Regions from separate parts of the Pseudomonas sp. ES4 genome, predicted to be linked through region 2. Evidence: predicted binding sites of a transcription regulator. Region 2 holds the regulator's gene; each other region holds the start of a gene.

Region 1 (7,581 bases), on a different contig from region 2:
GGCAGCATCCGCTCCATCAAACCGACCGGCCAGGTTTCCAGCGCTTCCGGCAGCAGCGTGTGGTTGGTGTAGGACAGCGTGTCGACGGTGACCTGCCATGCCGCATCCCACGCGACGTCATAGACATCGACCAGTTGCCGCATCAGTTCGGCCACGGCAATCGAGGGGTGCGTGTCGTTGAGCTGGATCGCGGCATGATCGCCCAGGGTCAGGACCGAGGTGTGCATGTTGCGATGGCGGCGCAGCAAGTCCTGCAAGGACGCGGCGACGAAGAAATACTCCTGACGCAGGCGCAGTTCCTGGCCGGCTTCGGTGCTGTCCGCCGGGTAGAGCACCCGGGAAATACTTTCGGCCCGGGCGACTTCTGCCACGGCGCCCAAGTGGTCGCCGGCGTTGAAGCGTTCCAGGTGCAAATCTTCCATGGCCCGGGCGCGCCACAGGCGCAACGTGTTGACGCTCGCTCCGCGCCAGCCGACGACCGGCGTGTCATACGCAATCGCGCGAACGGTTTCCGCTGGCGTCCAGACTTGCTTGGACTTGCCGGCTTCGTCGGTGACGGTTTCGACACTGCCGCCGAAACCGATCGGGTAAACGACCTCTGGCCGTTCGAACTCCCAAGGGTTACCGAAATCCAGCCAGTGTTCGGTCTGTTCCTGTTGCCAGCCGTCGACGATGGCCTGGCGGAACAAACCGTGTTCGTAACGAATACCGTAACCGTGGCCGGCGATGCCGAGGGTCGACATGCTTTCCATGAAGCACGCGGCCAGACGACCGAGGCCGCCGTTGCCCAACGCTGCGTCGGGCTCCAGCAGGCGGATGCGCTCAAGGTCGACGCCGAGTTCAGTCATGGCCTCGCGGGCGACGTCCAGCAGACCAAGGTTGCTCAGGCTGTCGTAGAGCAGACGGCCGATCAGGAATTCGAGGGAAAGGTAATAAACCCGCTTTTGACCTTTGCGGTAAATCTGCCGGGTGTGATCCATCCAGTGCTCGACCATGTGATCGCGCGCCGCCAGGGCAATGGCTTCGAACCAGTCGTGGTCGAAGGCGTGATCCGGGTCTTTGCCCACCGCGTAGGTGAGTTTGGTCAAGACGGCGTCGCGAAATGCGGCCACCTCTGCTTCGCGAACAAGTGGTTCTTGAGTCATTGAAAGGACCTCGAGCGAGCGTGGAGTTGTTGAGCCTAGACGGTCTGACAGGCCGTTGGAACTCTGGTTCGGCAGTTTTTCCCGTTAGTGTGAGATAGATCGACATTACCTTGCCGCGCACCGGAAAGAATGCAGGGGCCGTGCCGGGTTACAGGTGTTATCGGGCGAAATACGAAAAAATCTGGCGAAAGGTTGTTCAAAAATCCACCAGTCCCGGTATGATCGCGCGCCCTGATGCACGCTGGTAACAACCGATGATGAAGTCCAACCTGATCGCCGCCGCGGAGATCGATCGCCTCGATACCTGGGCCAAGTACTCCGCCCCGATGTGTGGTTCGTGTGTTTCCAGCTGCTGCACCCTGCCGGTCGAGGTCAAGATCAAGGATCTGATCCGTATCGGCATCGTCGATGAATTCGAGCGCGGCGAGCCGCCAAAGAACATCGCCAAGCGCCTGCAGAAGGAAGGGATCGTCGAGCGTTACAACCAGAAGTCCGAGATCTTCACCCTTCAGCGCATGAGCAATAACGATTGCCTGTACCTGGATCGTAAGAGCCGTCTGTGCACTATTTATGAAAAGCGCCCGGATACTTGCCGCAACCACCCGAAAATCGGGCCGCGGCCGGGGTATTGCGCGTATAAGCCCAAAGAAGTGGCGCGCGAGACCAGCGAGAGCCGTCGCACCCTCGAAAAGTTTTAACCCAACCCTGATCGTTCCCACGCTCCGCGTGGGAATGCCTCAACGGACGCTCCGCGTCCGCTTTAGGGACGCGGAGCGTCCCGGGCTGCATTCCCACGCAGAGCGTGGGAACGATCTTCAAACCCCAGACAAACAAAAACGCCCCCGACCTTGCGGTCGGGGGCGTTTTTTTAGCAGCTAACTAAGTCGAAACTCAGTTACCGGCTTTCTTGGCAGCGCGGGTACGCTCGCTTTCGCCCAGGATCTTCTTACGAAGACGGATGGACTTAGGAGTGACTTCGCACAGTTCGTCTTCTTGCACGAACTCAAGAGCTTGTTCCAGGGTGAAACGGATAGGCGGAACCAGAGCGATGGTTTCGTCTTTACCCGAGGCACGCATGTTGTCGAGCTTCTTGCCTTTGGTTGGGTTAACGCCCAGGTCGTTGTCGCGGCTGTTGATGCCGACGATTTGACCTTCGTACACGTCTTCACCGTGACCCAGGAACAGTTTGCCGCGAGCTTGTAGGGTTTCCAGCGAGTAAGTCAGAGCCTTACCGGTAGCAACCGAAACCAGCACGCCGTTCTGACGGCCGGACATGTCGCCGGACTTCATCACGTCGTAACGGTCGAAGATCGAGGTCAGGATGCCTGCACCGGAGGTCAGGGTCAGGAACTCGTTACGGAAACCGATCAAGCCACGAGCCGGGATGTTGTACTCAAGGCGCACACGGCCCTTGCCATCCGGAACCATGTTGGTCAGGTCGCCCTTACGGATACCGATCTGTTCCATGATCGAACCTTGCGATTCTTCCGGCAGGTCGATGGTCACGTTTTCGTACGGTTCGTGCTTGACGCCGTCAACCATGCGGATGATCACTTCCGGACGACCAACACCCATTTCGAAGCCTTCGCGACGCATGGTTTCGATCAGTACCGAGAGGTGCAGCTCACCACGGCCGGAGACTTTGAACTTGTCGGCGGTGTCGCCTTCTTCAACGCGCAGGGCAACGTTGTAGAGCAGTTCTTTGTCCAGACGTTCCTTGATGTTACGGCTGGTGACGAACTTGCCTTCTTTACCGCAGAAAGGCGAGTCGTTTACCTGGAAGGTCATGGAAACGGTTGGTTCGTCAACGGTCAGCGGCTTCATCGCTTCGACGTTCAGTGGGTCGCACAGAGTGTCGGAGATGAACAGCTGGTCGAAGCCGCTGATGCAGACGATGTCGCCGGCAGCTGCTTCTTCAACGTCGATACGGTGCAGACCGTGGTGACCCATCAGCTTCAGGATACGACCGGTACGCTTCTTGCCGTCGGCGTCGATAGCGACAACCGGAGTGTTCGGCTTGATGCGACCACGAGCGATACGGCCAACGCCGATAACACCCAGGAAGCTGTTGTAGTCCAGAGCGGAGATTTGCATCTGGAACGGACCTTCACGGTCGACTTTCGGCGCAGGTACGTTGTCGACGATCGACTGGTACAGCGGGGTCATGTCTTCAGCCATGTCGGTGTGTTCCAGACCGGCAATGCCGTTCAGGGCCGAGGCGTAGACAACTTTGAAGTCCAGCTGTTCTTCGGTAGCACCGAGGTTGTCGAACAGGTCGAAGATCTGGTCCAGAACCCAGTCCGGACGCGCGCCTGGACGGTCAACCTTGTTGATCACCACGATTGGACGCAGGCCGGCTTCGAAAGCCTTCTTGGTCACGAAACGGGTTTGCGGCATAGGGCCGTCTTGAGCGTCAACCAGCAGCAGAACGGAGTCAACCATCGACATTACGCGTTCAACTTCGCCGCCGAAGTCGGCGTGGCCCGGGGTGTCCACGATGTTGATGTGGTAGCCGTTCCAGTTGATGGCGGTGTTTTTCGCCAGAATGGTAATACCGCGCTCTTTCTCCTGGTCGTTGGAGTCCATCACGCGCTCGTCGTTGAGCTCGTTGCGCTCCAGGGTGCCGGATTGACGCAAGAGTTTGTCTACCAGGGTGGTCTTACCATGGTCAACGTGAGCAATGATGGCGATGTTGCGTAGATTTTCGATCACTTGTGTATCTCGATCAGAGGATTCGGTGTGCTGACAAGTCTTGGCAGCGATTTACAGTAGAGTCAGGCCTTGCCGTTACAGCTTGACGGCAGGGTCGGGGGGCCGGTGACGCAGGCCACAGGCATACAGCCCCGGGCTCTTAGCTCGGTCGATAAACGCGCACATTGGCATGCCCCTCACTGAGCAAATGGTGGGCATGCAGGCGACTCATCACGCCTTTGTCGCAATACAGCAGGTACTGGCGAGTAGGGTCCAGTTCCTTGAAACGAGCGTTCAATGCATAAAACGGCATCGTCTGCACCTCAATGCCAGCGAGTTCAAGCGGCTCGTCTTCAGCGGCATCCGGATGACGGATGTCGATGATGATCTGGCCCGCCAGAGCTTCGCTGACTTCTTCGATCTGCAAATCCTGGCCCAATTCGTCGATTACGCGATCGATCGGCACCAGTTTGGCGTTTTCGAGCGCACGCTCGAGCACTGCCATGTCGAACTGTTGTTCTTCGTACTCCACGCGTGGACGCTTGGCGTGGGTCTTGGGGTTCACCGAGATGACCCCGCAGTATTCCGGCATGTGCTTGGCGAAATCGGCAGTCCCGATTTCGTTGGCCAGGTCGATGATGTCCTGCTTGTGACTGGCGATCAGCGGTCGCAAGACCAGCTTGTCGGTCACGCAGTCGATCACGGACAGGTTCGGCAGCGTCTGGCTCGACACCTGGGAAATCGCTTCGCCGGTGACCAGCGCTTCGATCTCCAGCCGATCGGCAATACGGGAAGCAGCGCGCAACATCATACGCTTCAAAACTACGCCCATATGACTGTTATCGACTTTCCCGAGAATTTCTCCCAGTACTTCCTCGAAAGGCACACTGACAAATAACACGCGTTGGGAGCTGCCGTACTTCTTCCAGATGAAGTGCGCGACTTCCATAACGCCCAGTTCATGGGCTCGTCCGCCCAGATTGAAGAAGCAGAAATGGCTCATCAGCCCGCGGCGCATGATCTGGTAGGCAGCTACAGTGGAATCGAAGCCGCCGGACATCAGTACAAGCGTCTGTTCCAGGGCCCCCAGCGGATAACCGCCGATGCTGTTGTGCTGGTTGTGGATCACGAACAACCGTTTGTCGCGAATTTCGAGACGAACTTCAATTTCCGGCTCTTTCAGCGAGATTCCGGCGGCGCCGCACTGACGACGCAGTTGGCTGCCGACGTATTTCTCGACATCCATCGAGCTGAATTCATGCTTGCCGGCACGCTTGCAGCGCACCGAAAAAATCTTCCCGGCCAACGCATCACCGAAGTGCTGCTTGCACTTGGCGACGATGTCGTCGAAGTCGCCCAGCGGGTATTCGTCGACTTGCAGGAAATGCGCGATGCCCGGCATGCAGCTCAGGCGCTCGGTCATCTCCTTCAGGGCTTTCGGCTCGCTGACGCGGGTTTCCAACTCGAGGTTGTCCCACACACCGTTCACCACCACAGCCGGGTCCAGGTCGCGGAGCACGGTACGGATGTTTTTGGCCAACTGGCGGATGAAACGCATCCGTACCGGGCGGCTCTTGATGGTGATCTCGGGGAAGACTTTTACGATTAGTTTCATGAAAACAGCGCGCGCTGGGCCAGCCGAAAAAGGGGGGCGCGGATTATAGCGGAAATTGCTCAAGGTTTAACCAGTTAATGTGCAGAAGGTTTTGCGCGCACCAAAACAGGTCATTTGTTGAATATGACGCTACATTACAGGGCGCTATTTCCAGCTTTGCTGCGCTTTACCTCTATATAAGCGTGAAAATGGGGCAAAAAACCCATGGTGGGGCACTGGCATGCAATTTGCTCCCTTGTGAGGCAGGTTGCCTTGGCAGAGTATTCGCGCCGGCATCACCCACATTCTAAGGGCATCCACTACTAAGCCCGAAGCCACCCGGAGGACACTATGTCGAAGTCGGTTCAACTCATCAAAGATCATGACGTCAAGTGGATTGATCTGCGCTTCACGGATACCAAAGGCACTCAGCATCACGTGACCATGCCGGCTCGCGACGCGCTGGATGAAGCTTTCTTCGAAGAAGGCAAAATGTTCGACGGTTCCTCCATCGCTGGCTGGAAAGGCATCGAAGCCTCCGACATGATCCTGATGCCGGACGACAGCACTGCCGTTCTCGACCCGTTCACCGAAGAGCCAACCCTGATCCTGGTTTGCGACGTGATCGAGCCTTCGACCATGCAAGGCTACGACCGTGACCCACGTGCGATCGCCAAGCGTGCCGAGGAATACCTGAAGTCGACCGGTATCGGCGACACCGTATTCGTTGGTCCAGAGCCTGAGTTCTTCATCTTCGACGAAGTGAAGTTCAAGTCCGACATCTCCGGCTCGATGTTCAAGATCTACTCCGAACAAGGTTCGTGGATGTCCGACCAGGACGTGGAAGGCGGCAACAAAGGCCACCGTCCAGGCGTCAAAGGCGGCTACTTCCCTGTTCCGCCGTTCGACCACGACCACGAAATCCGTACCTCCATGTGCAACGCCATGGAAGAAATGGGCCTGGTCATCGAAGTTCACCACCACGAAGTGGCGACTGCCGGCCAGAACGAAATCGGTGTGAAGTTCAACACCCTGGTCGCCAAGGCTGACGAAGTTCAGACCCTGAAGTACTGCGTACACAACGTTGCTGATGCATACGGCCGCACCGCGACCTTCATGCCTAAGCCGCTGTACGGCGACAACGGTTCGGGTATGCACGTTCACCTGTCCATCGCCAAAGATGGCAAGAACACCTTCGCTGGCGAAGGCTATGCCGGCCTGTCCGACACTGCCCTGTACTTCATCGGCGGCATCATCAAGCACGGTAAGGCGCTGAACGGCTTCACCAACCCGTCGACCAACTCCTACAAGCGTCTGGTCCCAGGTTTCGAAGCACCAGTAATGCTGGCCTACTCGGCTCGCAACCGTTCCGCTTCGATCCGTATTCCTTACGTGTCCAGCCCTCGCGCTCGCCGTATCGAAGCTCGCTTCCCGGATCCGGCAGCCAACCCGTACCTGGGCTTCGCTGCACTGTTGATGGCTGGCCTGGACGGTATCCAGAACAAGATCCACCCTGGCGATGCTGCTGACAAAAACCTGTACGACCTGCCGCCTGAAGAGGCGAAAGAGATCCCACAAGTTTGCGGCAGCCTGAAAGAAGCCCTGGAAGAGCTGGACAAAGGTCGTGCGTTCCTGACCAAAGGCGGCGTTTTCAGCGACGACTTCATCGACGCTTACATCGCCCTGAAAAGCGAAGAAGAAATCAAGGTTCGTACCTTCGTACACCCACTGGAATACGAGCTGTACTACAGCTGCTGATCCGGTAGCGCCAGCACACGCGGCGTAACAAATGAGGCCTCCTTCGGGAGGCCTTTTTTGTGGGCGTAAGTTTTCAGGCAAAACATTTTTTGAAAATAGTTCTGTGAAACTTCCAGGCAATTTTCATTTACTGTCCCGGGACTTTTCGGAAGGACCATCAGATGAAATCAGCATCGGCCTCTATTTATTCACTAGCGTTGTTTCTTGCGGCGCTGACACCTGCCTGGGCCGCATCGGATAGTTCCCATACCACTGGTCAGGGCAAACACTGGCTGGTGGAAAAATCTTCCGATGACAGCCGGTTTCAAATTGCCCTTCTCAGCGGAAATACACGCTATGACGGCAAAACCGGCGAGGCCCTATTGGCGATAAGTTGTCATCCTGATAACCCGA
Region 2 (7,581 bases):
CCATCGTCGATGCGGCACTGGGCCTGCTTCAGGACGACTTCATGCAGCACTTCCCGGTGGATATTTTCCAGACCGGTTCCGGCACCAGTTCGAACATGAACGCCAACGAAGTGATCGCCACCCTGGCCAGCCGCCTGCTCGGTGAGCCGGTGAACCCCAACGATCACGTGAATTGCGGCCAAAGCAGCAACGACATCATCCCAACCACCATCCACGTCAGTGCCGCGTTGGCTTTGCATGAGCAATTGTTGCCGGCACTGGTGGGTCTGGTTCAGGTGATCGAGCGCAAGGCCGATGAGGTTCATCACCACGTCAAAACCGGCCGCACTCACCTGATGGACGCCATGCCGGTGCGCATGAGCCAGGTGCTCAACGGTTGGGCGCAGCAGCTCAAGGCCAACATCGGTCATCTGAACGATTTGCTGCCGAGTCTGCAATCCCTGGCTCAGGGCGGCACGGCGGTGGGCACAGGGATCAACGCTCACCCACAATTCGCAGCGCGTTTCAGTGAGCAACTGAGCAAGCTGACCCAGGTGCAATTCAAACCGGGTGAGGATCTGTTTGCGCTGATCGGCTCTCAGGACACGGCGGTCAGTGTTTCCGGTCAGCTCAAGGCCACGGCCGTTTCGCTGATGAAAATCGCCAACGACCTGCGCTGGATGAACTCCGGCCCGTTGGCCGGTCTTGGTGAAATCGAACTCGAAGCCTTGCAGCCGGGCTCTTCGATCATGCCAGGCAAGGTCAACCCGGTGATCCCGGAAGCGACGGCCATGGTCGCCGCACAGGTCATCGGTAACGACACGGTTATCACCATCGCCGGTCAATCGGGCAATTTCGAGCTGAACGTGATGCTGCCGATCATCGCCCAGAACCTGCTGAGCAGCATCGAGTTGCTGGCCAACTCCAGCCATTTGCTGGGTGAAAAAGCCATCGCCAGCTTCAAGGTCAACGAAGCCAGGCTCAAGGAAGCGTTGTCGCGTAACCCGATTCTGGTCACCGCACTCAACCCGATCATTGGTTACCAAAAAGCCGCGGAGATCGCCAAGAAGGCCTATCAACAAGGCCGGCCGGTGATCGATGTCGCTCTGGAACACACCGACCTGACGCGCAGCCAACTGGAAGAGTTGCTCAATCCAGAGAAGCTCACCGCAGGCGGCGTGTAATCACCGCTACCGCTTTGGAGGCTCACCATGGAGCACTGGAAACGCACGATCGAAAGGGCTAATCGTTGTTTCATGCTGGGCGAACTGGTCGATGCCCGCGAGGCTTACTTGCAGGCATTGGCCCTGGCCCAGGTGTTGTTCGAGCGCTGGGCGGATGCCGACGAAGCGGTGGCAGCCTGCGTGATTTCCCACCACAACCTGGCAGACCTGCATTTGCGTCTGAACCAGCCGGAGGAGAGCGCCGAGTACCTGTGCGCCATCCATCAGCGATTGTTGCAGACCATGCAGGATCCACGACTGGCGCCCGCCCTGCGTGAAGCAGCGTTGCGCCAGAGCAGCAAAACTTACGTCGAGCTGCTGAATTTCATCAGCGAACACGGCGAATACCCGCGTACGCATCGACTGCTGCACATCGATGCCGCCTCGCCTGTGCCCCTACATCACGGAGTTCATTGAAATGGCTTTTACCTTGCCTGCCTTGCCCTACGCCTACGATGCCCTGGAACCGCACATCGATGCGCAGACCATGGAAATCCACTACACCAGGCACCACCAGACCTACATCAACAACCTCAACGCTGCGGTCGAAGGCACCGAGTTTGCCGAATGGCCGGTGGAGAAACTGGTGTCTGCGGTCCAGCAGCTGCCGGAGAAGCTGCGCGCGGCGGTGATTAATCAGGGCGGCGGGCACGCGAACCATTCGCTGTTCTGGAAAGTAATGGCGCCCAACGGCGGCGGCGAGCCCGAAGGCTCACTGGCGGCGGCGATCGACGAGCAACTGGGCGGCTTGAGCAGCTTCAAGGAAGCCTTCACCAAAGCCGCGCTGACTCGTTTCGGCAGCGGCTGGGCGTGGCTCAGTGTGACGCCGCAAAAGATGCTGGTCGTTGAAAGCAGCGGCAATCAGGACAGTCCATTAATGAACGGCAATACGCCCATCCTCGGCCTGGATGTCTGGGAGCACGCGTATTACCTGCAATACCAGAACCGTCGCCCGGAATACATCAACGCGTTCTACAACGTGATCAATTGGCCTGAAGTCGCTACGCGCTATCAGGCTGCACTGGTTTAAGACTTCTGCAAAAGCAATCCAGGGCTGGCTATGAGCACTGAAACACTGGCGATCGGTAGTGGACGAATGTTTCGTTACGCGTTCGGATCGCTGTTACTGCTGGCAGGCATGACGTTGTTGGTGGCTCAAGGCCTGGCGTGGCTGGACCTTGAGCCGAAACTGCTGCGCGCGTTGCAAGGCGGGGCGATCTGCGCCTTGGGCACAGCCTTGGGCGCGGTGCCCGTGCTGGTCATTCGACGGATGCCTCAAGTGCTCAGCGATACGCTGCTCGGCTTTGGGGCCGGGGTGATGCTCGCAGCGACAGCGTTTTCGTTGATCGTTCCGGGGATCACTGCCGCTGAAAGCTTGGGGCTGACGCCTTGGGCGGCCAGCGGACTGATCAGTTTCGGCATCATGCTGGGGGCGTTTGGATTGTTCCTGGTGGATCGCAAGGTGTCGGGTGCATCGCCGGAAATGCTCGTAGGCACGCTGGAACGACCGGTCATCCCGCCGCGAATCTGGTTGTTTGTGTTTGCGATCATTGCCCACAACATCCCCGAAGGCATGGCGGTCGGTGTGTCAGCGGGAGGTGGCATGTCCGACGCCGATAGCCTGGCCATGGGCATCGCCTTGCAGGATGTGCCGGAAGGTCTGGTGATCGCGTTGGTACTGGCCGGGGCAGGGATGTCGCGGGTCAAGGCGTTCCTGATCGGAGCTGCGTCAGGTCTGGTCGAGCCGGGCTTTGCGTTGTTGTGCGCCTGGCTGGTGAGCCTGGCCGAATTGTTGTTGCCCTTGGGGTTGGCGCTGGCGGCCGGGGCAATGTTGCTGGTGGTCACCCATGAAGTCATTCCCGAGTCGCGCCGCAATGGTCACGACAAGCTTGCAAGTCTCGGGTTGCTGATCGGGTTTTGCTTGATGATGGTGATGGATACGGCGTTGGCTTAGCGCGGATATGTAGCAGCAGGCTTCGCCGGCTGCTACAGGGCGAGGTGTTATTCGCCTTCGCCGAAGTAGTCATTGATCAAATTCACCAATGCCTGCAGCGCCTCATCAGCCTGTTCGCCTTCGGTGCTCAGGTGGATTCTGGTGCCCTTGCCCGCAGCGAGCATCATCATTGCCATGATGCTTTTTCCGTCGACCGTGGATTCCGGCGTGCGTCCTACCCTGATCGTGCAATTCTTGAACTCACCGGCGACGCCAACGAATTTTGCAGAAGCGCGGGCATGCAGGCCCAGCTTGTTGATGATTTCAATTTCCAGAGCAGGCATCGCGGTGTGAATCCTTTAGCTGAGGTCGCGGTGGCGAACCTGGACGTTCTTCAGGGATTTTTGCAGGGCCTGGCCCAGACGTTCGGTCAGGTAGACGGAGCGGTGATGGCCGCCGGTGCAGCCAATGGCAATGGTGACATAAGCGCGGTTGCTGGCGGCAAAGCGGGGTAGCCACTTTAACAAGTAGGTGGAGATGTCCTGGAACATCTCTTCGACGTCCGGCTGTGCCGCCAGGTAATCGGCAACCGGTTGGTCGAGACCCGATTGATCGCGCAACTCTGGCTTCCAGTAAGGGTTCGGCAGGCAGCGCACGTCGAACACCAGATCAGCGTCCACCGGCATTCCACGCTTGAAGCCGAAAGATTCCACCAGGAACGCCGTACCGGATTCCGGCTGGTTCAACAGGCGCAGCTTGATGGTATCTCGCAGTTGATACAGGTTCAGGTTGGTGGTGTTTACCTTGAGATCGGCGAGATCGGCAATCGGCCCGAGCAGGGCGGTCTCATCGTTGATGGCCTCGGCCAGCGAGCGATTGGAATTGCTCAGCGGGTGACGACGGCGGGTTTCCGAGAAACGCTTGAGCAAGGTTTCTTCGTCGGCGTCCAGATAAAGCACATCACACTGGATATGCCGGCTGCGCACTTCTTCCAGCAGTTCGGGAAAACGCGACAAGTGACTCGGCAAGTTGCGCGCATCGATCGATACGGCCACCAGCGGTTGCGCCAGCTCAGTATGGATCAGCGCACGTTCGGCCAGTTCCGGCAGCAGGCCGGCGGGCAGGTTGTCGATGCAGTAGAAGCCGTTGTCCTCGAGAACATCGAGTGCGGTACTTTTACCTGAGCCGGAACGGCCACTGACGATGATCAAGCGCATGATTAATGACCGTTTTGCTCGTCCAGGACAACCTGATACAAGGCTTCATTGCTCGGGGCGCTGCGCAGCTTTTCGCGCACTTCCTTGCGGTCGAGCATGCTGGCGATCTGGCGCAGCAACTCCAGGTGCGCATCGGTAGCGGCTTCCGGGACCAGCAGAACGAACAGCAGGTCAACCGGGGCGCCGTCGATGGCGTCGAAATCGATGGGTGCATCAAGGTGCATCAGGGCGCTGATGGGCGAGGTACAGCCCTTCAGGCGGCAGTGGGGAATGGCAATGCCGTTGCCAAAGCCGGTTGAGCCGAGTTTTTCACGGGCAATCAGAGCCTCGAAGACATCTTGCATCTCCAGATCCGGTACTTCTTTATGGATAAGGTTGGCAATTTGCTCGAGGGCTTTCTTTTTACTGCCGCCCGGCACGTTCACGAGGGAACGGCCGGGGGTCAGGATGCTTTCAAGTCGGATCATGGGTAGGGAGTGTTAACGACCGGTCGCGCCCTGGAGGAGGCTTTGGGTCTTTTCCTTATGCTTTTTGAGTTGTTTATCCAGCTTGTCGGTCAGTGCGTCGATCGCCGCGTACATATCGGTATGCTCCGCGTTTGCGACCACTTCATTGCCGGGAATATGCAGCGTGGCTTCGATTTTCTGCTTGAGCTTTTCGACCGTCATCGTGACCTGCACGTTGGTGATTTTGTCGAAATGCCTCTCTAATCGTTCGAGTTTTTCGCCGATGTAAGTGCGAAGAGGTTCGGTCACTTCCAGTTGGTGTCCACTGATGTTGACTTGCATACAGCTTCTCCTTCGTTGCCAGTGCATAAAGCGGCAGGCAGAAATACCTGCCACTGGAACGCTGTGGCGTGGCTCTACATCAACCGCTTGCGTTCGCTCGAAGGCGCGATCCCGAGGGATTCGCGGTACTTGGCGACGGTGCGGCGAGCCACCTGAATGCCTTGTGCCTCCAGTAAACCAGCGATCTTGCTGTCACTCAACGGCTTTTTCTGATTTTCCGCGGCAACCAGTTTTTTGATGATCGCGCGGATTGCCGTGGACGAGCATTCACCGCCCTCGGAGGTGCTGACGTGGCTGGAAAAAAAGTATTTCAGTTCATATATGCCCCGTGGGGTATGCATGAATTTTTGCGTGGTTACCCGTGAAATCGTCGACTCGTGCATCCCTACCGCTTCGGCGATGTCATGCAGGACCAGCGGTTTCATGGCTTCGTCGCCGTATTCAAGGAAACCGCGCTGATGCTCGACGATTTGCGTGGCCACTTTCATCAGGGTTTCGTTGCGGCTTTGCAGGCTCTTGATGAACCAGCGGGCTTCTTGCAACTGATTGCGCATGAAGGTGTTGTCGGCGCTGGTGTCGGCGCGGCGCACGAAGCCGGCGTATTGAGCGTTGACCCGCAGTCGTGGCACGGATTCCTGGTTCAGCTCCACCAGCCAGCGCTCGTTGTCCTTGCGTACGATCACGTCGGGAACGACGTATTCGGCTTCGCTGGACTCGATTTGCGAGCCTGGGCGCGGGTTGAGGCTCTGCACCAGTTCAATCACCTGACGCAGTTCGTCTTCCTTGAGCTTCATGCGACGCATCAGCTGGCTGTAATCGCGACTGCCGAGCAGGTCGATGTACTCGGTGACCAGGCGTTTGGCCTCGACCAGCCAAGGTGTCTTGGCGGGCAATTGGCGCAATTGCAGCAGCAGGCATTCGCCCAGGTTACGGGCGCCGATACCGGCAGGTTCGAATTGCTGGATACGGTGCAGGACGGCTTCGATTTCGTCCAGTTCGATGTCCAGTTCCGGGTCGAAGGCTTCGAGAATCTCCTCGAGGGTCTCGTCCAGGTAGCCCTGATTGTTGATGCAATCGATCAGGGTCACGGCGATCAGGCGATCGGTGTCGGACATCGGCGCCAGGTTCAGTTGCCACAGCAGGTGGCTTTGCAGGCTTTCGCCGGCCGATGTCCGGGTGGTGAAGTCCCACTCGTCGTCATCGTTGCTCGGCAGGCTGCTGGCGCTGGTCTGGTAGACGTCTTCCCATGCGGTATCGACGGGCAGTTCGTTGGGGATGCGCTCGTTCCAGTCACCTTCATCGAGGTTATCAACCGTCGGGGCGGTTTCCTGGTAGGAGGGTTCCGAAACATCGGCGTTGGGTAGCTGTTCGGCTTTGTCGGCCAAGGGGTCGGCGTTATCGAAGTCGTCGCCTTCTTCCTGGCGTTCGAGCATCGGATTGGACTCCAGGGCCTCCTGGATTTCCTGTTGCAGGTCCAGGGTCGACAATTGGAGCAGGCGGATGGCCTGTTGCAGCTGCGGTGTCATCGTCAGCTGCTGGCCCATTCTCAAGACTAGCGATGGTTTCATGGCAGGGGCTTAACACCTTATTCGCCGGCGCACATGCGCCATCCACTACAGGGCGCCGGAGCGCCAAACATAAGCAAATTATATGCCCGAAACTGCAGCGTTTGCCTAGAGCGCTGTAACAATAAAAAAATGTTGATTTTTTATCGAGACAAGCGCCCGGGCAACCAGCCAGACACCTGAGTGCTTACAGGCGGAACTCATGGCCCAGATACACTTCCTTGACCAGGTCGTTGGCCAGGATGGTGGCAGAGTCACCTTCGGCGATCAGCTGGCCATCGTTGACGATGTAGGCGGTTTCGCAGATATCCAGGGTTTCACGGACGTTGTGGTCAGTGATCAGCACACCAATGCCCTTGGCCTTGAGGTGATAGATGATCTGCTTGATGTCGCCCACCGAAATCGGGTCCACGCCGGCGAATGGTTCGTCGAGCAGGATGAATTTCGGGTTGGTAGCCAGTGCCCGGGCGATCTCCACGCGGCGGCGTTCACCACCGGACAGGCTCATCCCGAGGTTGTCGCGGATGTGGCTGATGTGGAATTCCTGCAGCAGACTTTCCAGCTCCTGGCGACGACCGGCCTTGTCGAGTTCCTTGCGGGTCTCGAGGATCGCCATGATGTTGTCGGCTACCGAGAGTTTGCGGAAGATCGATGCTTCTTGCGGAAGATAGCCGATGCCGGCCTTCGCACGACCGTGCATAGGCTGGTGACTGACATCCAGGTCGTCAATCAGTACGCGGCCCTGATCGGCCTGTACCAGGCCGACAATCATGTAAAAGCAGGTGGTCTTGCCGGCGCCGTTGGGACCCAGCAGGCCGACGATCTGACCGCTGTCGATCGACAGGCTGACGTCACGCACGACCTGGCGGCTCTTGT
Region 3 (7,581 bases), on a different contig from region 2:
GTTTCGTATCGGCGCCTTGCTGATGGTCATGCCGGTTTTCGGCACGACCCTGGTGCCTACGCGAGTGCGCCTATATTTCGCCTTGGCGATTACATTGGTGATCGCTCCCGGCCTGCCGCCGATGCCGCCGGTCAATGCGCTGGACTTGAGCGGTTTGCTGCTGATTGCCGAGCAGATCCTCGTCGGTGCCGTGCTGGGATTCTCCTTGCAACTGTTCTTCCAGGCCTTTGTGGTCGCCGGGCAGATCGTCTCCATTCAGATGGGTATGGGTTTCGCTTCGATGGTCGATCCCACCAACGGTGTCTCGGTGGCGGTGATCGGGCAGTTCTTCACCATGCTGGTGACGCTGTTGTTCCTGTCCATGAACGGCCACCTGGTGGTGTTCGAAGTCCTTACCGAAAGCTTTACTACGTTGCCGGTCGGTAGCGGGTTGATGGTCAATCATTTCTGGGAACTGGCCGGCAAGCTCGGCTGGGTCCTCGGTGCTGCGCTGTTGCTGGTGTTGCCGGCAATCACCGCGTTGCTGGTGGTCAACATCGCCTTTGGCGTGATGACCCGGGCTGCGCCGCAGTTGAACATCTTTTCTATCGGCTTCCCGCTGACACTGGTGCTCGGGCTGTTCATCGTCTGGGTCGGGCTGGCGGACATTATCAATCAGTATCAACCGCTGGCCTCCGAGGCCTTGCAGTTGTTACGCGAACTGGCACGGGCGCGCTGAGTCATGGCTGAGAGCGAAAGCGGTCAGGACAAAACAGAAGACCCCACCGAGAAACGCAAGAAGGATTCTCGCGAGAAGGGCGAGATCGCGCGTTCGAAAGAACTCAACACCCTTGCGATCATGATTGCCGGATCCGTCGCGCTGCTGATTTTCGGCGGGGCGCTGGCGCAAGAATTGATGGAGCTGATGCGGCAGAATTTCTCCCTGTCCCGTGAAGTCATTCTTGATCAGCGCTCCATGAGCACTTACCTGTTGAATTCAGGGCTGACAGCCTTGCTGGCGATTCAGCCGATCATGATCACCCTGGTGTTGGCAGCGTTGATCGGGCCGATCTCCCTGGGTGGATGGCTATTCGCAGCGGGGTCCCTGGCACCGAAATTCAGTCGGATGAACCCTGCCGCCGGCCTCAAACGAATGTTTTCGTTCAAGGCGGTGGCGGAGCTGCTCAAGGCATTTGCGAAGTTTTTGATCATTCTGGCTGTGGCCCTGCTTGTGTTGAAGTCAGACATCGATGACCTGATACGCATCGCTCACGAGCCGTTGGAGCTGGCCGTCATTCACTGCCTGCAGGTGGTGGGCTGGAGTACCTTGTGGATGTCCTGCGGGCTGATCGTCATCGCTGCAGTGGACGTGCCGGTGCAGCTTTGGGAAAGCCACAAGAAACTGCTGATGACCAAGCAGGAAGTGCGTGACGAGCATAAAGAAGCCGAAGGGCGACCGGAGGTTAAGCAGCGTATTCGCCAGTTGCAGCGCGAAATGTCCCAGCGCCGGATGATGGCGGCGATCCCCGACGCCGATGTGGTCATCACCAACCCGACCCACTACGCCGTAGCGCTCAAGTACGACCCGGACAAGGGTGGGGCGCCGATGCTGATTGCCAAGGGCAGCGACTTCCTGGCTTTGAAAATCCGTGAAATCGCGGTGGCCAACGAAGTGCTGCTGCTTGAGTCGCCGGCACTGGCGCGTTCGATCTACCACTCCACCGAGCTTGATCAGGAAATCCCTGGCGGGCTCTACCTTGCTGTCGCCCAGGTGCTCGCTTACGTCTACCAGATCCGCCAGCACCGCGCCGGCAAGGGTAAGCGCCCGGATCCGCTGAAGGGCGACCTGCCGATTCCGCCCGACCTGCGGCGCGACACCTGAGAGAGGCGCGTGTAGCAGCTGTCGAGCCTGCGAGGCTGCGAGGCTGCGCAGCAGCCGTGAAACTCTGGCGAGGACTTCGTCCTCGGACGCAGCCTCGCAGGCTCGACAGCTGCTACAGGCGTTGAGCGGCCGGACCAGGCACTGCAAATTCCTTGATAAACCCCTCTATTCCCCGCCTCTGCAAAAGTTGGAAGGCTTCTTGCAGTAGCCGCTCTGCGCCCGCTTCAGGCGTCAAAAAGTTTGCTTTAAAGGAACGGGGAAAACCGGTGGATCGCTCTCAGTTATTCAACACTGCACGCACAAACGTTGCCGACCTGAGTCGAGGCAATCTGGGTGTGCCGTTGTTGCTGCTGGTCATGCTGGCGATGATGATGTTGCCGGTGCCGCCGTTCCTGCTGGACGTGTTCTTCACGTTCAACATCGCGTTGTCGATTGTCGTGTTGCTGGTCTGTGTTTACGCGTTGCGGCCGCTGGATTTCGCGGTGTTCCCGACCATCCTGCTGGTGGCGACCCTGTTGCGACTGGCGCTCAACGTGGCCTCCACGCGGGTGGTGATGCTCCACGGTCAGGACGGCCATGCCGCCGCCGGTAAGGTGATCCAGGCCTTCGGCGAGGTGGTGATCGGCGGTAACTACGTGGTCGGTATCGTCGTCTTCGCGATTTTGATGATCATCAACTTCGTCGTGGTGACCAAGGGTGCCGGACGGATTTCCGAGGTGAGCGCGCGTTTCACCCTCGATGCGATGCCTGGTAAACAAATGGCGATCGACGCCGACTTGAACGCCGGTCTGATCGACCAGAACCAGGCCAAGCTGCGCCGGATGGAAGTGGCCCAGGAAGCCGAGTTCTACGGTTCCATGGACGGTGCCAGCAAGTTCGTTCGCGGTGACGCCATTGCCGGCCTGCTGATTCTGTTCATCAACCTGATCGGCGGCATGGCGGTCGGTATCTTCCAGCACGGCATGACCTTCGGCGATGCCGGTCGGGTGTACGCCTTGTTGACCATCGGTGACGGTTTGGTGGCGCAATTGCCATCACTGCTTTTATCGACAGCTGCGGCAATCATGGTGACCCGTGCTTCCGGCTCGGAAGACATGGGCAAGCAGATCAATCGCCAGATGTTCGCCTCGCCCAAAGCGTTGGCGGTGGCGGCGGGTTTGATGGCGGTGATGGGCCTCGTGCCGGGCATGCCGCACTTTTCCTTTCTCAGCATGGCAGCCCTGGCGGCGGGCGGCGCGTACCTGTTCTGGAAGAAGCAGAACGTGGTCAAGGTACAGGCCCTGCAAGAGGTCAAGCGTCAGCAGGAATTGCTGCCATCGCCGGCTCGCGCTCAGGAAACCAAGGAGCTTGGCTGGGATGACGTCACGCCGATCGACATGATCGGCCTGGAAGTCGGCTACCGACTGATTCCCTTGGTGGACCGTAATCAGGGTGGTCAATTGCTGGCGCGAATCAAGGGCGTGCGCAAGAAGCTGTCCCAGGATCTGGGCTTCCTGATGCCGACCGTGCATATCCGTGACAACCTCGACCTGGCGCCAAGTGCCTACCGCCTGACCCTGATGGGGGTGATCCTGGCCGAAGCGGAGATTTACCCGGATCGCGAGTTGGCGATCAACCCGGGCCAGGTCTACGGCACGCTCAACGGCATTACCGCCAAAGATCCGGCTTTCGGCCTGGAGGCGGTCTGGATCGAAATCAGCCAGCGTGCCCAGGCCCAATCCCTCGGTTACACCGTGGTCGATGCCAGTACGGTAGTGGCAACCCACTTGAACCAGATTCTCTACAAGCATTCGAGTGAGTTGATCGGTCACGAAGAAGTGCAGCAACTCATGCAATTGCTGGCCAAAAGCTCGCCAAAACTGGCTGAAGAACTGGTGCCGGGCGTGGTGTCGCTGTCGCAGCTGCTCAAAGTATTGCAGGCGTTGCTGGCCGAACAGGTGCCAGTTCGCGATATCCGCAGCATTGCCGAGGCCATCGCCAACAACGCCAGCAAGAGTCAAGATACTGCCGCGCTGGTGGCCGCGGTGCGCGTCGGCGTATCCCGTGCAATCGTCCAAAGCATTGTAGGCACTGACTCCGAGCTGCCAGTGATCACCCTGGAGCCAAGGTTGGAACAAATATTGCTCAATAGTCTTCAGAAGGCAGGACAAGGCTCGGAAGAGGGTGTTCTGCTGGAGCCAAGCATGGCTGAAAAACTGCAACGTTCGTTGATCGACGCGGCGCAGCGTCAGGAAATGCAAGGTCAACCGGTGATTCTGCTGGTCGCCGGTCCGGTTCGCGCGATGCTGTCGCGATTCGGCCGATTGGCAGTCCCGGGTTTGCATGTGTTGGCTTACCAGGAAATACCTGACAACAAGCAAGTGACCATCGTTGCGACAGTAGGGCCCAACGGCTGAGGTAGTGGTTTATGCAAGTTAAGCGTTTTTTCGCCGCCGATATGCGTCAGGCCATGAAACTGGTTCGTGATGAGCTGGGCGCTGATGCCGCCATCATTGGCAACCGCCGGATCGCCGGTGGTGTCGAGCTGACGGCTGCCCTGGATTACAAGTTGTCGGCGCTGGCCCCGCGCGTTCCGAACATGGAACTCGAAGACGAGCTGCGCAAGACCCAATCGCGGATCGTCACCGCCCAGGCCGAACTGAGCCTGCGCAGCGATGGCGAGAGCGACAAGTCCACCAATCGCCAATTGTTCGCCGGCCTGCCACTGACCGCCGCCGAGCCGCTGATCGAACCGACGTACACCGAACCCCATCGTCCTGCACCGGTTGCGGCACCAGCCTCTGGTGGCGTCGACCCACGGGCCTTCGACTCGATGCGTTTCGAGCTCAACAGCCTGCGCGAACTGATGGAAGTGCAACTCGGCTCCCTGGCCTGGAATCAGCTGCAAGGCAGCCGTCCGGCCCAGGCCAATCTTTGGCGTCGCCTGCAACGCATCGGCCTGTCCGGCCCGTTGTCGCGCGATTTGCTGGCGCTGATTACCGATATTGAAGAACCTCGTCAGGCCTGGCGCATGTTGCTGGCACACCTGGCGCGGATGATCGCCACACCGGAAGTCGAGCCTCTGGAGGAGGGCGGCGTGATTGCCATGGTCGGTCCTGCCGGCATGGGCAAGACCACCACCCTGGCCAAGCTCGCGGCCCGTTACGTGCTCAAGTACGGCGCGCAGAACATCGCGCTGGTCAGCATGGACAGTTTCCGTATTGGTGCTCAGGAACAACTCAAGACGTTGGGCCGGATCCTCAATGTGTCGGTGACTCACGTCGATCCGGGGCAGTCACTGGTACAGGCGCTGGAGCCCTTGCTGCGCAAACGCGTGGTGCTGATCGATACCGCGGGCCTTCAGGCCAGCGATCCGGCACTGCGCATGCAGCTCGAAAGCCTGGCCGGTCGTGGCATCAAATCGAAAAATTATCTGGTTTTGGCAACCACCAGCCAAAAACAGGTTCTAACGGCCGCTTATCACAGTTACAAGCGTTGTGGGCTCGCTGGCTGCATCCTGACTAAACTGGATGAAACGGCAAGTCTGGGCGAGGTGTTGAGCCTGGCCATCAGTCATGAATTGCCGGTGGCCTACCTGACCGATGGCCCGCGGATCCCGGATGATTTGCATCTGCCGCGTCGTCATCAGTTGGTCAGTCGCGCCGTAAGCGTGCAAATGCAAGAAGAACCCAGCGAAGAAGCCATGGCTGACATGTTCGCTGATATTTACCACAGCCCGACCAAGCAGGTGGGCTGAGGTACTAATGACAGTTTTTGTACCTACATCGATGGCCTGCCATGCATTGTTCAGTTAATGAACGCGCAGCCAGTAATGTGGCCTCCGTCTAAGTAAGACAAGGTAAAGAAATTCATGGGCAGCATGCATCCCGTACAGGTGATCGCGGTGACCGGCGGCAAAGGTGGCGTCGGGAAGACTAACGTGTCAGTGAACTTGTCCCTGGCTCTAGCTGAGCTCGGTCGGCGCGTCATGCTGTTGGACGCCGATCTGGGGCTGGCGAACGTCGACGTCCTGCTGGGGCTGACACCCAAACGTACGTTGGCCGACGTGATCGAAGGCCGCTGCGAGCTGCGCGACGTACTGTTGCAGGGCCCTGGCGGCATCCGCATCGTTCCGGCCGCGTCCGGCACACAGAGCATGGTTCATTTGAGCCCGGCCCAGCACGCCGGCCTGATCCAGGCGTTCAGCGATATCGGCGACAACCTCGACGTGCTGGTGATCGACACCGCGGCGGGCATTGGTGACTCGGTCGTCAGTTTCGTCCGCGCAGCGCAAGAAGTCTTGCTGGTGGTCTGCGACGAACCGACCTCGATTACCGATGCTTACGCACTGATCAAACTGCTGAACCGCGATTACGGCATGAACCGCTTCCGCGTTCTGGCCAACATGGCCCAGAGCCCGCAGGAAGGGCGCAACCTGTTCGCCAAGTTGACCAAGGTCACGGATCGCTTCCTTGACGTCGCCTTACAATACGTCGGCGCGGTGCCTTACGACGAAAGCGTGCGCAAGGCTGTGCAGAAGCAGCGCGCCGTCTACGAAGCCTTCCCGCGGTCCAAGTGCTCACTGGCGTTCAAGGCCATTGCCCAGAAGGTCGATACCTGGCCGCTGCCTGCCAACCCGCGTGGGCACCTGGAGTTTTTCGTCGAGCGCCTCGTGCAACAGACCGCAGGACCTGTGCTATGACAGCCGGTGGCTACAACCTTTACAAGAAGTCGGCACGTGACGCGCAGTACGAGCTGATCGAGCGTTACGCGCCACTGGTTAAACGCATTGCCTACCACTTGCTGGCGCGTCTGCCGGCCAGTGTCCAGGTCGAAGACCTGATCCAGGCCGGGATGATCGGCCTGCTTGAAGTGTCGACCAAATACGACGCCAGCAAAGGCGCGAGTTTCGAGACGTACGCGGGCATTCGAATCCGCGGCGCGATGCTCGACGAAGTACGCAAGGGGGACTGGGCGCCACGTTCGGTCCACCGCAATACCCGGATGGTCAGCGACGCCATTCGCTCGATTGAAGCTAAAACCGGCCGTGACGCTAAAGATCACGAAGTTGCGGCCGAACTCCAATTGAGTCTCGACGATTATTACGGGATTTTGAACGACACCCTGGGTAGCCGGTTATTCAGTTTCGACGATCTGTTGCAGGACGGCGAACACGAAGGGCTGCACGAGGATGGCGCGAGTGCACATCTGGAGCCGTCACGCGATCTGGAAGATGAACGCTTCCAGGCGGCGCTGGCGGACGCGATTGCCAATTTGCCGGAGCGTGAGCGACTGGTGTTGGCGCTGTACTACGACGAAGAGCTGAACCTCAAGGAAATCGGTGAGGTCCTGGGGGTCAGCGAATCGCGGGTCAGCCAGTTACATAGCCAGTGCGCGGCCCGTTTGCGGGGGCGTTTGGGGGAGTGGCGAGCGCGCTGAAGGCAGTGTGGGGGCACTGCGAACGCGGCTGGTGGGGTGTTGAACCTTGCCGGTCACGATCTGTTGTGCTCCAGACAGTCATCGAGTGCATTGCCGGATTGATTGAAATGGCGTGTCCAGGTGCTGGGCGCGTTTAAGACTGCTTGGAGGTCGAATTGGACAAGAACATGAAAATCCTCATCGTTGATGACTTCTCAACGATGCGGCGGATCATAAAAAACCTGTTGCGTGACCTTGGGTTCACCAACACGGTCGAGGCTGACGATGGCATCACTGCGATCCCGGTCCTCAACAGCGGCAGC

The links. The regulator sigma-54, encoded in region 2, starts transcription at its own class of promoters, with help from an activator protein. The targets are predictions, from matches to a motif close to ANTGGCATNNANNTTGCTNT.
Region 1: the regulator sigma-54 is predicted to act here: its motif matches at 5,666-5,685, upstream of glnA (glutamate--ammonia ligase).
Region 3: the regulator sigma-54 is predicted to act here: its motif matches at 2,089-2,108, upstream of flhA (flagellar biosynthesis protein FlhA).

What each region holds. Positions count from the first base shown of each region.
Region 1 covers NZ_JBOBDO010000004.1:205,349-212,929, reverse strand. Annotated here, with positions in the region: gene ACQ4OB_RS06870 (glycogen/starch/alpha-glucan phosphorylase) at 1-1,145, opposite strand, end outside; gene ACQ4OB_RS06865 (YkgJ family cysteine cluster protein) at 1,400-1,843, shown strand; gene typA (translational GTPase TypA) at 2,037-3,857, opposite strand; gene thiI (tRNA uracil 4-sulfurtransferase ThiI) at 3,997-5,451, opposite strand; gene glnA (glutamate--ammonia ligase) at 5,782-7,188, shown strand; gene ACQ4OB_RS06845 (hypothetical protein) at 7,350-7,581, shown strand, end outside.
Region 2 covers NZ_JBOBDO010000033.1:29,898-37,478, reverse strand. Annotated here, with positions in the region: gene ACQ4OB_RS25585 (class II fumarate hydratase) at 1-1,163, shown strand, start outside; gene ACQ4OB_RS25580 (hypothetical protein) at 1,191-1,619, shown strand; gene ACQ4OB_RS25575 (superoxide dismutase) at 1,621-2,232, shown strand; gene ACQ4OB_RS25570 (ZIP family metal transporter) at 2,263-3,156, shown strand; gene ACQ4OB_RS25565 (HPr family phosphocarrier protein) at 3,204-3,479, opposite strand; gene rapZ (RNase adapter RapZ) at 3,495-4,352, opposite strand; gene ptsN (PTS IIA-like nitrogen regulatory protein PtsN) at 4,355-4,819, opposite strand; gene hpf (ribosome hibernation-promoting factor, HPF/YfiA family) at 4,832-5,140, opposite strand; gene ACQ4OB_RS25545 (RNA polymerase factor sigma-54) at 5,215-6,708, opposite strand; gene lptB (LPS export ABC transporter ATP-binding protein) at 6,893-7,581, opposite strand, start outside.
Region 3 covers NZ_JBOBDO010000021.1:39,812-47,392, reverse strand. Annotated here, with positions in the region: gene fliR (flagellar biosynthetic protein FliR) at 1-718, shown strand, start outside; gene flhB (flagellar biosynthesis protein FlhB) at 722-1,861, shown strand; gene flhA (flagellar biosynthesis protein FlhA) at 2,128-4,257, shown strand; gene flhF (flagellar biosynthesis protein FlhF) at 4,269-5,597, shown strand; gene fleN (flagellar synthesis regulator FleN) at 5,712-6,542, shown strand; gene fliA (RNA polymerase sigma factor FliA) at 6,539-7,279, shown strand; gene ACQ4OB_RS21235 (chemotaxis response regulator CheY) at 7,447-7,581, shown strand, end outside.